One region of the Xanthomonas sp. NCPPB 3218 genome, then DNA from elsewhere that is predicted to be linked to it. Evidence: predicted binding sites of a transcription regulator. Region 1 holds the regulator's gene; each other region holds the start of a gene.
What was found. Region 1 encodes FliA, which starts transcription of late flagellar genes. Its sites were predicted from a motif close to TAAAGTTTNNCNNNCNNNGGCCGATAA; they were not measured.

Region 1 (4,279 bases):
TTGCACCACGTCCATGCCCACGCCGCGGCCGGAGATGTCGGTGACTTCGGCCTTGGTCGAAAAGCCCGGCATGAAGATCAGATGCAGGCATTCGTCGGTGCTCAGGCGGGCGGCGGCTTCGGCATCGATCAGGCCCTTGTTGCGGGCGATCTCGCGCAGGCGTTCGGGGTCGATGCCGGCGCCGTCATCCTGGATTTCGATGCTGACGTAGTCGCCTTCCTGCTGCGCCGACAGGCGCACATGACCACTGCGCGGCTTGCCGGTGGCTTCGCGCAGGGCCGGCGATTCGATGCCGTGGTCGATCGCGTTGCGCACCAGGTGCACCAGCGGGTCGGCCAGGGCTTCGACCAGGTTGCGGTCCAGTTCCGTCTCGGCGCCGATCAGTTCCAGTTCCACTTCCTTGGACAGCGTGCGCGCGACATCGCGGGCCACCTTGGGAAAGCGCGCGAACACCTTGCTGACCGGTTGCATGCGGGTGCGCATCACCGCGGTCTGCAGGCGCGCGGTGGCGATGTCCAGCGTGCTGACCGCGCGGTCGAGTTCTTCGTCGCGCAGGCGGGTACGCAGGGTCTTGAGGCGATTGCGCGACAGCACCAGTTCGCCGATCAGGTTGACGATGGCGTCCAGGCGCTTGGTGTCCACGCGCACGGTCTGCTCGGCGTCGGCCGCCTTGGCCGCCGCCTTGGGCGCGGCCTTGGCGCCCGGCGCAGCAGCGCCGTGTGCGTCATCGTGTGCGGGTGCAGCGGCAGCGGCCTTGGGCGCGGCCTTGACCGCCGGCGGGCCGCTCTTGGCATCGAACTGCGCAATCAGCGAGGCCGGTGCATGCGGCACGGTTTCGCCCGAGCCCATCGCATCCAGCATGGCCTGCAAATAATCCAGCGACTGTTGCGCGGCATCGAAGTGATGCGCCTGCAACACCGCCTGGCCGGAGCGCGCCATGCCCAGGGTTTCCTCGGCGGCGTGGCAGAGCTCCACCATCGGCTTGATCGCCAGGAAGCCGGCGCCGCCCTTGAGCGTGTGGAAGCCGCGGAACACCGCGTTGAGCTGGTCGGCTTCGTCCGGTGCCTGTTCCAGCGACACCAGCTGTTCGCCGAGGCGATCCAGGATTTCCTGGGCCTCGACAATGAAATCGGCAGCAATATCGTCTGGAACAGCACTCATGGTTACAGCCCCAATCCGGACAGCAGGTCGTCGGCGTCGTCCTGCGACACCGCGTGACGGTCCAGGCCCTTGACTGCAGGACCGGCAAGACCGCCGTCGTCTTTCTTCGGCTCGGGATTCTTCGGCGGCAGGCCGAGTGCACCGAAGCCCTCGTGCACGCGCCGCACGATCCCGGCCACGCGACGGATGATCTGGCCGCTCAGGTCCTGGTAGCTCTGCGCCAGCGACAGCTCGGTCAGGTTATGGCGCATCTTGTCCATCAGCGCGCCCTGGTCCTGGTTCAGGCCACCGTCGCGCAGCTGATTGGCCAGCTCGCGGCATTCCTCGACCAGGTCCAGCGTGCGATGGCTGGCCTTCTCGGTCATTTCCACCACGTGGTCCAGGCGCGAGCAGGCATCGTCCAGTTCGCCGGCTTCCTCGGGCACGGTGGGCAGCTCGCCCAGCGCCTGCCCGAGTTCGCGCGCGAGCCGGCTCAGGCTCTGCATCATCGGGCGCGTGCGCAGCGCGGCGAGGTGGTCCACCTCGCGCCGCCAGGCGACCTGGTCACCGCTTTCCAGTGCATCGAGCGCGTGCTGCAGGCGTTCGATCAGGGCGGCACGTTCGGCATCGGCTTCCACGGTGGCGTTCATCAGGCGGTCGCCGCCAGACGTTCGAACACCTTGCCCAGCTTCTCTTCCAGCGTCTGTGCGGTGAACGGCTTGATGATGTAGCCGTTCACGCCGCACTGGGCCGCTTCGATGATCTGCTCGCGCTTGGCTTCGGCGGTCACCATCATCACCGGCAGGTGCTTGAGCTTGGCGTCGGCGCGGATGTTGCGCAGCAGGTCGATGCCGGTCATGCCGGGCATGTTCCAGTCGGTGACCACGAAATCGAACGGGCCGGCCCGCAACGCCGCCAATGCGCTGTTGCCGTCTTCGGCCTCTGCGGTATTGGTGAAGCCCAGATCGCCCAACAGATTCTTGACGATACGTCGCATCGTCGAGAAGTCGTCCACGATCAAAATCCGCATGTTCTTGTTCACATCAAGCTCCTAACACTAAAAAATGCGCGAAAAAATCATTCGTCAATTTCGACACCGGCATCGGCCAGTTCGAAGACCTTGAGGCGGCCGCGCAGACGCACCACCGCCTGGCCATGGATCTGGCAGACGCGCGATTCGCTGACACCGAGCACGGCGCCGATTTCTTTCAGGTTCAATTCCTGTTCGTAGTACAGCGACAGCACCAGCTGCTCGCGCTCGGGCAACTGGCCGATGGCCTTGCCCAGCTCGCGGCCGAATTCGCCACGCTCCATCATCTGCTGCGGATTGGGGCCGCCCTTGGCGGTGGTGTCCAGCTCGCCGTGATCCTCGATCCGCGACTCCAGGCTCAGCACCTGACCGCGGGCGGCATCTTCCATCAGACGCAGGTAGTCGGGCAGCGGCATCTCCATCGCGGCGGCCACTTCGGTGGCGGCGGCGGCGCGGCCGGTGTGCTGTTCGATCTTGCGCACGGCGGCGGCAGCGTCGCGTGCGCGGCGGTGCGCCGAGCGCGGCACCCAGTCGCCCCGCCGGATCTCGTCGATCATCGAGCCGCGGATGCGGATCGAGGCATAGGTTTCGAACGAGGCGCCCTGTTCGGAGTCGTAACTGCGCGAGGCTTCGATCAGGCCGATCATGCCGGCCTGGATCAGATCGTCCACTTCCACGCTCGCCGGCAGGCGCGCGGCCAGATGGTGGGCGATACGGCGCACCAGGTCGGCGTGCTGGGTGACGATGTCGTTGGCGTTGTTGCGCTGCACGGCGCGGTACTGCGCGCTGGCCGTGGTTGCGGTAGCGGTGCTCATGCGGCCACTCCCCGTTGGATGATGCGTTCGACGAAGAACTCGACATTGCCGCGCGGCACGGTGGGGGCCTGCCAGCGCGAGGTACGGCGAGCGATTTCTGCAATGGCCTGCGCCGACGGACTGGCGGGGTAGGCCTTGATGACCGGCTGCTGGCGCTGCACCGACAGGCGCAACCAGTCGTCCTGCGGCACGTGGCCGAGGTAGTTCAGCGACACGTCGCCGAGGAATTTTTCGCAGACCCGCGACAGCTTGTCGTACAGCAGGCGGCCCTCGTTGGGGTCGCGCACCATGTTGGCGATGATCTGCAGGCGGTCCACGCCGCGTTCGCGCGAGAGCACCTTGATCAGCGCGTAGGCGTCGGTGATCGAGGCCGGCTCGTCGCAGACCACCACCACGGTGTCCTGGGCGGCTTGGCAGAAGGTCAGCACGCTGTCGGTGATGCCGGCAGCGGTGTCGATGACCATCACGTCCAGGTCGCGTTCCAGCTCGGAGAACACGTTGACCAGGCCGATGTGCTGGGCCGGGGCCAGTTCGGCCATGTGGCGGCGGCCGGAGGCGGCCGGGACCACCAGCACGCCGCCGGGGCCTTCGATGATCACTTCATCCAGCGTGCAGCGGCCGGCGATCAGGTCGGCCAGGGTGTACTTGGGCGACAGGCCCAGCACCACGTCCAGGTTGGCCAGGCCCAGGTCGGCGTCCAGCAGCAGGGTGCGCTTGCCCATGTCGGCCAGCGCCACGGCCAGGTTGGCGGAGATGTTGGTTTTACCCACGCCGCCCTTGCCACCGGTCACGGCAATGGTGCGCACCGGGCCCAGGGGCTCGGGACGGGTCGCCGACAGGGGGAAGGCGTTGGTCAGCTTGGCGTATTCACGCGACTGCATGGTTGTGCTCCGGAGTACAGGGCTTATCGGCAGCGCGCCGCAAATCTTCAAGGCGAAGAACGAGACTGGCGGCATTGGCGCGGTGCAGGTCGTCGGGGACCCGCTGTCCGTCAGTCACCCAGGTGATGGGCATTTGGTGATCGACGACGACCGACAGCGCACTACCGAAGCGGCCGGTCTCGTCAAGTTTGGTCAGCACCACGCCCTGGGGCTTGGCGTGGGCGAAGCGGCGCACGACCTCGTCGAGGTCGGAAAAGTGCGCGTTGGCAGGCAGCACCAGCAGCGAGGTGACCTGGTGCGCGGCGCGCAGCCAGTTCAGCTGGGCGGCCAGGGCGCGGTCGCGCTGGCCCATGCCGGCGGTGTCGATCAGCACCAGCTTGTAGTCGCGCAGGCGCTCGAGCAGTTCCAGCAGG
Region 2 (4,279 bases), 1.8 Mb from region 1:
TGGGAATGCGGGCCCAATACCGCGAATGCATCGGCAGGCAGGCCATCGGCCAGCGCCTGCACGCTCTGCACCAGATCCGACATCCCATCCATGGTCACCGCCGTCGCTTCCGTCTCCTGCCCCTGCACGCCCAGCCGTTCGCTCATGACACCGTCGCAAGCGCGGGAGCGGTTGCGGCGGTGCGTTCGTACAGCGAGAGGTATTTCTTGCCCGCCACATCCCAACCACTGGGACGCAGCATCGCCGCGCGGCGCATCGCCGACAGCAGGCTGGGCAGGCGGAAGGTGCGGAATGCGCGCTCCAGGCAGCGGCGCAACGCTTCCACGCTGGCGTGCTGGAACAAAAAGCCGGTGACGCCGTCATCCACCGTGTCGATCAGGCCACCGGTGGCGTGCGCGATCGGCAGGCAGCCAAAACGCTGCGCATACATCTGGCTCAAGCCGCACGGCTCGAAGCGCGATGGCATCAGCAGGAAGTCGGCACCGGCGAACATGCGCCGCGCCAAGCCTTCCTCGAAACCGATGAAGGCACCGACCTGGCCCGGATAGCGCCGGGTCAGCTCGGCGACCTGTTGCTCGATCTCCGGCTCGCCACCGCCGATCACCGCGATCTGGCCGCCGGCCGCCACGATCTGCGGGGCGACCTCGCAGATCAGGTCCAGGCCCTTTTGATGCACCAGCCGCGACACCACCGCAAACAGCGGGCCGGTGCTCTCGCGCAGCCCGAAGGCCTTGCGCACCTGCGCGGCGTTGGCCTGACGGCCCTGCCACTGATTGACGCTGAAGTGCGTGTCCAGATATTCGTCGGTACGCGGGTCCCAGCTGGCGTCGATGCCGTTGACGATGCCGGTCAGCGCGCCCTTGGCGGCGCGGCCGGCCAGCAGGCGGTCCAGGCCACAGCCCTGCGCCGGGCCGGTGATCTGCTGGGCATAGCTGACACTGACCGTGTTGACGTGGTCGGCATGCACGATGCCGCCGCGCAGGAACGACATCTGCCCGTAGAACTCCAGCTCGGCCACACGCTCGGCCGGGATGCCCAGCGCGGCGGCCATCGAATACGGCACCAGGCCCTGGTAGGCCAGGTTATGGATGGTCAACAGGCACGGCGTGGTGCCGCCGGACCAGCGCACATAGGCGGCCGCCAGCGCGCACGGCCAGTCGTTGAGGTGCAGCAGGCGCGGCTTCCAGCCCAGTCCGGCATGGCCGGCGGCGATCTGCGCAGCGGCATGCGACAAGGTGGCAAAGCGGATCGCGTTGTCTTCGAATTCCGAGCCGCTGGTGCTCACATAGGGCGAGCCGTCACGTTCGAACAATTCCTTGGACAGCAGGATGTAGATCGGCAGCCCGTCCGATTGCACGATGCGGCCGATGTCGCAGGCCGGCAGTGCGGCATGCGCCAGCACCCGGCCGACGATCTCCACCTTGCCCGCCCGCGCCAGCACCGCCCGGTAGCCGGGGATCAGCACACGGACGTCGTAGCGATGGCGCAGCGCGCGTGGCAGCGCCGCGGCCACATCGCCCAGACCGCCCGCCTTGATGAAGTCCGCCATCTCCGACACCACGAACAAGGCGCCGCGGGTATCGGCCGGCGACACCGGCAGGCGCTCGTGATGGCGAATGAAGCGGCCACGCGCATCACGCGGTCGCCCGCTCTTCTTCAGAGTCGGGAGCATCGTGCTGCGCTCTAAGCGTGCGGTAGTAGCGTGAAGCGGCATCATGGCAACCATCTAAACGTCCGTCGTAAAGTGGGTGGAGACGGAAAAACAGCGAAGCGACAACCATCATCTGCCGATTCAGCCAGACGACCTGCTACGAATGAGGAGCGGGGCCAACGCGCGTACTCCACGTTGTCCTTGGGACGAATCTACACCCCGGGCAAATAAAATATGCGTGAATACGTGCTGACTTTTCTGCGACATCTACATTCCCTTGCGCATGGTTGCGTAGCTCTAAAGGCATAAGCGGCGCATTGCAGTGCGATGACATCCCTGCCGTGGTGCGCGGTTGTTGAAACGCACCGAAAGCGGGCAACGACGGCGGCGCCCGCCATCACCCGCATGACTTGTTCAGCCGCGCATGCAGGACCGCTGTCGTCTACTGCCTGGCATCGGGGCTGCCTGCCGGAACTGCGCAGACCTGCCCAGACCGCTTAAGCGCGACGCCCGCGCGCCGATAACCCGCAATGGCACCACGACTTTCCGAGACCCCGGCGCATGGCAGACCAGCCTGAACTCCCAAGCCGCCCACGTGGCGGGCTGCGCCGCCTGTTGCCCTGGGGCGGCGCGGACAGCGCGCGCCCGGCCGCCGCCCTGCCCAGCGTGATCGGCGGCGGGCACGGCCTGGCCGCGCATCAGCTGGTGCCGGCCAAGAACAAGTCCGGCGCGCACGACCCGGCGGCCGCCACCGCCCTGTTGATGCGCCTGTTCTCGCATGCCGCGCATCCGGAGGCCTTGCTGCTGGCCTTCGCCGAAGGCATCACCAGCCTGCATGGCGAACTCGGCGACATGGGCGTGCGCCTGAGCGCAGCCTATGCGGCCGGCGACTGGCCCGGCTACGGCCGCACCCTGCGGCAACTGATCGACAAGTACATCCGCACCATCGATACCGGCGACTCGCTGGCCGAAGGGCGCACCGAAGCCGAACAACTGCGCGACCTGCTGCGGCACGCGCTGGGCAATGCCCTGGCCACGCTGCTGCAACGCAGCCCGGAACTGGCCGAGGAAGCGCAGACCCTGGCATCGGCACTGCGCCACTGGCGCCCCGGCCATGAGCTGATTACGCTGGAACAGCGCCTGCGCGAACTCAGTCATCAGATCGGCCTGCGTGCCGAAGATGCCAGCGAGCAGCAGAACCTGCTGCTCGGCCTGTTCGACCTGCTGTTGGAGAACGTCGGCGAACTGCTCGACGATCGCAGCTGGCTGCAGGGCCAGATCTCGGTGGTGCGGCAGTTGATCTCCGGGCCGCTGGATGTCAGCTCGATCGAACAGGCACGCGGCACCTTGCGCGAGGTCATCTACAAGCAGGGCCTGCTCAAGCAAGGCATTGCCGACTCCAAGACCGCGATGCGCGAGATGATGGTGTCCTTCGTCGATCGGCTCGACGGCATGGCCACCAGCACCGGCGAGTACCACGATCGCGTTGCCGGCTATTCGCAGGCGATCGGCGACGCTCGCAGCATTCCCGACCTCAACCGGCTGTTGCAGGACGTGCTACAGGACACTGCCGGGGTGCAGGCGCAGGCACTGGCCGCACGCGACGAGCTGCTGGCCGCACGCCGCCAGGTCGAGGACGCCGAGCAGCGCATCGCCTCGCTCGAACAGGAACTCAAGGACGTGGCCGGGCTGGTGCGCGAAGACCAGCTGACCGGCGCGCTGAACCGCCGTGGCTTCGAGGAACTGTTCCAGCGTGAGGCCGCACGCACCCAGCGCGGCGGGCAACCCTTGTGCGTGGCGATGCTGGATCTGGACGACTTCCGCCGCCTCAACGAGACCCACGGCCACGCCGGTGGCGACGCCGCGCTGCGCCACACCGTGGACGTGGCCAAGTCGGTGCTGCGCACCACCGACGCCATCGCCCGCTTCGGCGGCGAGGAGTTCGTGCTGCTGTTGCCGGACTCCACCATCTTCGAAGCCAGCGCGGCAGTGATCCGCCTGCAGCGCGCACTGGCCCAGCGCTCGTTGCTGCACGAGGACGTGCGCGTGTTCGTCAGCTTCAGCGGCGGCGTGGCACTGCGCCATCTCGACGAGGCCCAGGACGATGTGATCCGCCGTGCCGACCGCGCCATGTACGACGCCAAGGCAGCCGGCAAGAATCGGGTGATCAGCGCCGACTAGCCGCGAACGCGGCCTGCCGCATCGACCGGTCGGACCGGATCACCGACGCACGACGCAGAGGCGCCGCCGGTCTTTCGGTTGCCGCCGGGCCCCACTACGACCAACCGCTTCCGTGCGGCGACCAGGGGCTCCCCTGGCCCGCCGCGGGACGGCGTCAGTGCGCCGCCGGCTTCCCGCGCAGCTTCTGGAACAGCATCACCGCGCCCAGCACGATCGCACCGGCAATCACGCCGACCAGCATGTTGCCCAGTGCATCGACCAACCAGCCCATGCCGCCGGCCGACTTGGCCAGGTCCTGAACCAGGTGATGCAGTGCCGGGATGTTGTGCACCAGGATGCCGCCGCCGACCAGGAACATCGCCAGCGTGCCGGCCACCGACAGGAACTTCATCAGCCACGGCGCAGCCACCAGGATGCCGCGGCCCAGCGCCGCCAACGCCGCGCCCT
Region 3 (4,279 bases), 1.8 Mb from region 1:
TGATGGTGCAGGCAGGATCGACATAGACGCGTGCGCCCAGTTGCGGGGTGTGTTCCAGGAACGAGCGAATCGGGGTCACGATGATCTCCGGCATGTCGGTGTGCCGCCCGGTGCGGGCACGGCCTGCATGATAGCGGGCGAGCGTCTGCATGCGGAAAGCGCTGGTGCGGCAGTGGATCGATCTGGTTGCGGACGTGCCTGATACAGCGGCGCAGCGTGTTGGAACAGCTGGCGCCAGGGCGTGTGAGGCCGCGCCTGCACGTTCGCTGCCGCTCCGAACGGATCGAGGTGTGTGTGGCTGTGCGCAGTCATGCATATGTCGCGTCGTTCAACCTCGCTGCCAGCAACGTTGCATCCATGCCTGTATCACGAGTGCGGCGTTGCGCTTTGCAATCCTGATCGGGCGAGCGTGAGGGTTGCCCGGTCTGATCGCACTCGAGTCACGCGCTGCAGCACTACATGCGAGGTCGATCGTTTCCGTGCAGGCAAGGCGCACACCGCAGATGCCGCTGCGCAGACAGCTCAACGAATGCGTGGAGAGGCAAGCGAAGCGCGCTGCCGGCTTGTTCGATAAGCGCACACCCGTGCAGGCCGCTGTCTTGAACGCCCTCTGCGATCGGCCTAGCGTGCCGGTGACGTTGCAACACCCCGACTGTCGTTGCCGCGTTGCAGTACTGCTGCGCTGTCGAAGGCCGTCGCAGCGTCCAGCGTGCTTGCGTCTTCGTCGTGGCGGCGCTGCGTGAGCGCATGGCCACGCGTGAGGTTGCCAATGCAGCTGCACTCCCTAACCAGGATCACCCGATGACCCAGAGCGCCGCGACACCTTCACCCTTCGTACTGCAGCGCATGACGCCGTTTCAGTGGAGGGCGGTGGCGGTGTGCGTGTTGCTGACCATGCTCGATGGCTTCGATGTGATGGCGATGGCCTTCACCGCCCCGCAGGTGTCGGCGCAGTGGCAGTTGTCGGGCAAGCTGCTCGGGGCCTTGTTCAGTGCCGGCCTGGTCGGCATGGCGGTGGGGTCGTTGCTGCTGGCGCCGTTGGCCGACCGCATCGGGCGGCGCGCGACGATCCTGGCATGCCTGGCGATCTTGACCGTGGGCATGGGCGCCTCGGCGCTGGCCACCGGGGTGTGGCAACTCGGTGCGTTGCGGGCATTTACCGGGATCGGCATCGGCGGCATGCTGGCCTGCGTTGCGGTCATCGCTGCCGAATATTCCACCGCCCAGTGGCGCAGCACGGCACTGGCGCTGCAGGCCACCGGTTATCCGATCGGCGCGACGCTGGGCGGCGCGATCGCAGCAGTGCTGTTGCAGCACTGGTCCTGGCACGCGGTGTTCGTGCTCGGCGCGCTGGGGTCGCTGCTGTGTGTGCCCTTGGTGCTGGCGTTTTTGCCCGAGTCGTTGGAATTTCTGATCGCGCGTCGCCCGCCCGGTGCTGGCGTACGCTTCAACGCGGTGCTTGCGCGCATGGGCATGCCGCCGCAGGCGGTACTGCCGTCACCGCCGCCGCATGGCTCCGATCGGGCGCGGGGCTATGCGGCCCTGTTCGTGCCGGCATTGCGGCGGCAGTCGCTGTTGATCGCGCTGGCGTTCTTTCTGCTGATGTTTGCGTTCTATTTCGTGCTCAGCTGGACTCCGAAGCTGCTGGTCGTGGCCGGCTTGTCGGCAGAGCAGGGCGTGACCGGTGGCGTGTTGTTGAATCTGGGCGGGATCGCCGGCGGTGCGATCTTCAGCGCGTTGGCCGCGCGTGCGCGGCTGTCGTGGCTGACCGCCGGTGTGCTGGGGCTGTCGGCGCTGGCGCTGCTGTCCTTTGGCTGGTACAGCACGGTGCTGGGTTGGGCGTTCGTCATTGCGGTGCTGAGCGGCGCGGTGCTGTTTGCCGCCATCGCCGGGCTGTATGCGGTGGCGCCGGTGGTCTTCACGGCGGCGGTGCGTTCCACCGGCATGGGCTGGGCGATCGGGGTGGGCCGCTTCGGTGCGATCGCCTCACCGCTGTGCGTGGGCGTGCTGGTGGATGCGGGCTGGTCGCCGGCGGCCCTGTACCTGGCCTGCAGCGTGCCGCTGCTGCTCGCGGCCATCGCCGTGCTGGGCATGCGCCTGCCGGCGCACTGAACTGCTCAGCCAGCGGTCGCCGCACGGCGCGAGCGAGTTCTACCGGACCAAAGAAATCCTGCGCACTGCCGATAACCCGACAGACCCTCCATCGTCGTGGCGGGCTCTTCCGCGGACCATTTGCAGATCAGCGCCGGCATGCTCAGAACCATCGATTCAGACCAACTCCGCCCCGGCATGTATGTCTACAAGCTGCTGGGCGCGTGGGTGCACCACCCGTTCTGGAAGACCTCGTTCCTGGTCGATTCGGACGACGTGGAGAAGATCCATGGCAGCCGGATCGAGCAACTGGTGATCGATACCGCGCGTGGCCTGGACCTGGACACGGCGGTGCCGGACGCGCCCGATCCGCAGCCTGAGCCTGAGCAAGCGCCGCCGCCGGCACCGGACCCCCCCGAGCCGGCCACCACCACGCGCACCGCGCGGACCAATAGCGTCACCGCGCAGGTCGGCATCGAGTCCGAAGTGGTGCGCGCACGCAAGATCTTCGAAGACGGCCGCGACACGGTCGAGGCGATGTTCCGCGATGTGCGGCTTGGCCGCACCGTCGACACCGAGGCGGCGATGCCGCTGGTGGAAGCCATCAACGATTCGGTCCTGCGGCATCCGCAGGCCTTGATCAGCGTGGCAAGGCTCAAGACCGCGGACGACTACACCTATCTGCATTCGATGGCGGTGGCCGGCCTGATGAGCGGGCTGGCGCGCCAGCTCGGTCTGCCCGAAGGGCAGGTCGTCGAGGCGGCCATGGGCGGCCTGCTGCACGACATGGGCAAGGCGGTGACGCCGCTGGACATCCTCAACAAGCCCGGCAAGCTCACCGACGAAGAGATGGCGATCATGCGCCAGCACCCGCTGGACGGTCATCGCCTGCTGGTGGCCGGCGGGGTGCAGAACGCGGTGGTGCTGGAGATCGCGTTGCACCACCACGAGAAAATGGACGGTAGCGGCTACCCGAACCGCTTGGCGGGCGAGAACATCGCGCTGATGTCGCGGATGGGCGCGGTGTGCGATGTGTACGACGCCATCAGCTCGGACCGCCCCTACAAACGCGGCTGGGATCCGGCCGAATCGCTCAAGCGCATGGCGTCGTGGCAGGGGCACTTCGACCCGGTGGTGTTCCAGGCCTTCGTGCGCCGGCTGGGGATTTATCCGGTCGGCTCGTTGGTGCGGCTGGAGTCGCAGAAACTGGCGGTGGTCATCGAGCAGACCCCCGATGCGCTGCTCAAGCCCAAGGTGCGCGTGTTCTATTCGGCCAAGCTGCGCAGCCATGTGCTGGTGCAGGACATCGACCTGTCGCGCCCGGACTGCCAGGACCGCATCGCGCAGATGGAAAGCCCCTCGGACTGGGGCTTCCGCGATCTCGAGAAGCTCTGGTTGCCGTAACCCGTAATCCGCTGGCCACAGGCCGCGCGTGTGCACGCGGCCTACCTGGCGCGGAGATGCGCCGGGCGAGTGGGCTGGGTCCGTGGGCGTCGTCCGGCGACGGCCGCAGCCTTGCCGTCGTGATTGCCACCACCGCTGCCAGGCCCGGCATGCCGCGCGCACCTGTGCCTGGCGTGCCTGTCACAGGCGGTTGCCACCATGCCCGCCAGGCCTCTCGGCCCGCCGGGTCAGCCTGGCGAGCGCGACCATGCTGCGCTGCAGCTTGGCAATGTAGTTATGATCAATAACTATTCCGGAACGCAATCACTTGCCGACCCCGGATCCCATGTCGCAGCCGTGTCTGGATGACCGTCGCTTCCCACACCTGCGTGCCGCCGCATGCGGCCGCCATGTGCTGGCGCTGGACTGGCATGAGCCTGTGGCGACCTGCCTGCACGGCGGTGCCACGCGCTCGGCGGCCACGCCCACATCGGCATGCCTGTGCGCGTCTACAATGCAGCTCACGCCGCGGATCGGCGTTGCGGGCGGTGAGCGTTGCGCGCACCGGTCCGCCTGTCGTCTTCGCTGCGAGAACCGTCATGTCCGTCACTGCCACTGCCGTACCGCTGCCGGATGCCGTCACCACGGTGGATCAGGCACGCCTGCTGCGGCTGCTGGGCTACCGCATCACCCGCACCGAGTTGCTGGTGCGGCGGATGTTTCAGGACTGCGTGGCTGCGTTCGACCTCAAGCCGGTCGACTTCTCGTTGCTGATGCTGGTGGACGGCAACCCGGGCATCAACCA

Region 2: the regulator FliA is predicted to act here: its motif matches at 2,149-2,175, upstream of AC1PLS_RS02300 (GGDEF domain-containing protein).
Region 3: the regulator FliA is predicted to act here: its motif matches at 2,161-2,187, upstream of AC1PLS_RS02055 (HD-GYP domain-containing protein).

What each region holds. Positions count from the first base shown of each region.
Region 1 covers NZ_CM161516.1:2,272,784-2,277,062, forward strand. The annotation lists gene AC1PLS_RS09980 (chemotaxis protein CheA) at 1-1,161, opposite strand, end outside; gene AC1PLS_RS09985 (protein phosphatase CheZ) at 1,164-1,790, opposite strand; gene cheY (chemotaxis response regulator CheY) at 1,790-2,182, opposite strand; gene AC1PLS_RS09995 (RNA polymerase sigma factor FliA) at 2,218-2,985, opposite strand; gene AC1PLS_RS10000 (MinD/ParA family protein) at 2,982-3,866, opposite strand; gene flhF (flagellar biosynthesis GTPase FlhF) at 3,853-4,279, opposite strand, start outside.
Region 2 covers NZ_CM161516.1:521,916-526,194, reverse strand. The annotation lists gene AC1PLS_RS02310 (1,4-alpha-glucan branching enzyme) at 1-146, opposite strand, end outside; gene glgA (glycogen synthase GlgA) at 143-1,726, opposite strand; gene AC1PLS_RS02300 (GGDEF domain-containing protein) at 2,213-3,832, shown strand; gene AC1PLS_RS02295 (DUF808 domain-containing protein) at 3,987-4,279, opposite strand, start outside.
Region 3 covers NZ_CM161516.1:466,522-470,800, forward strand. The annotation lists gene AC1PLS_RS02045 (gamma carbonic anhydrase family protein) at 1-79, opposite strand, end outside; gene AC1PLS_RS02050 (MFS transporter) at 802-2,112, shown strand; gene AC1PLS_RS02055 (HD-GYP domain-containing protein) at 2,251-3,495, shown strand; gene AC1PLS_RS02060 (MarR family winged helix-turn-helix transcriptional regulator) at 4,074-4,279, shown strand, end outside.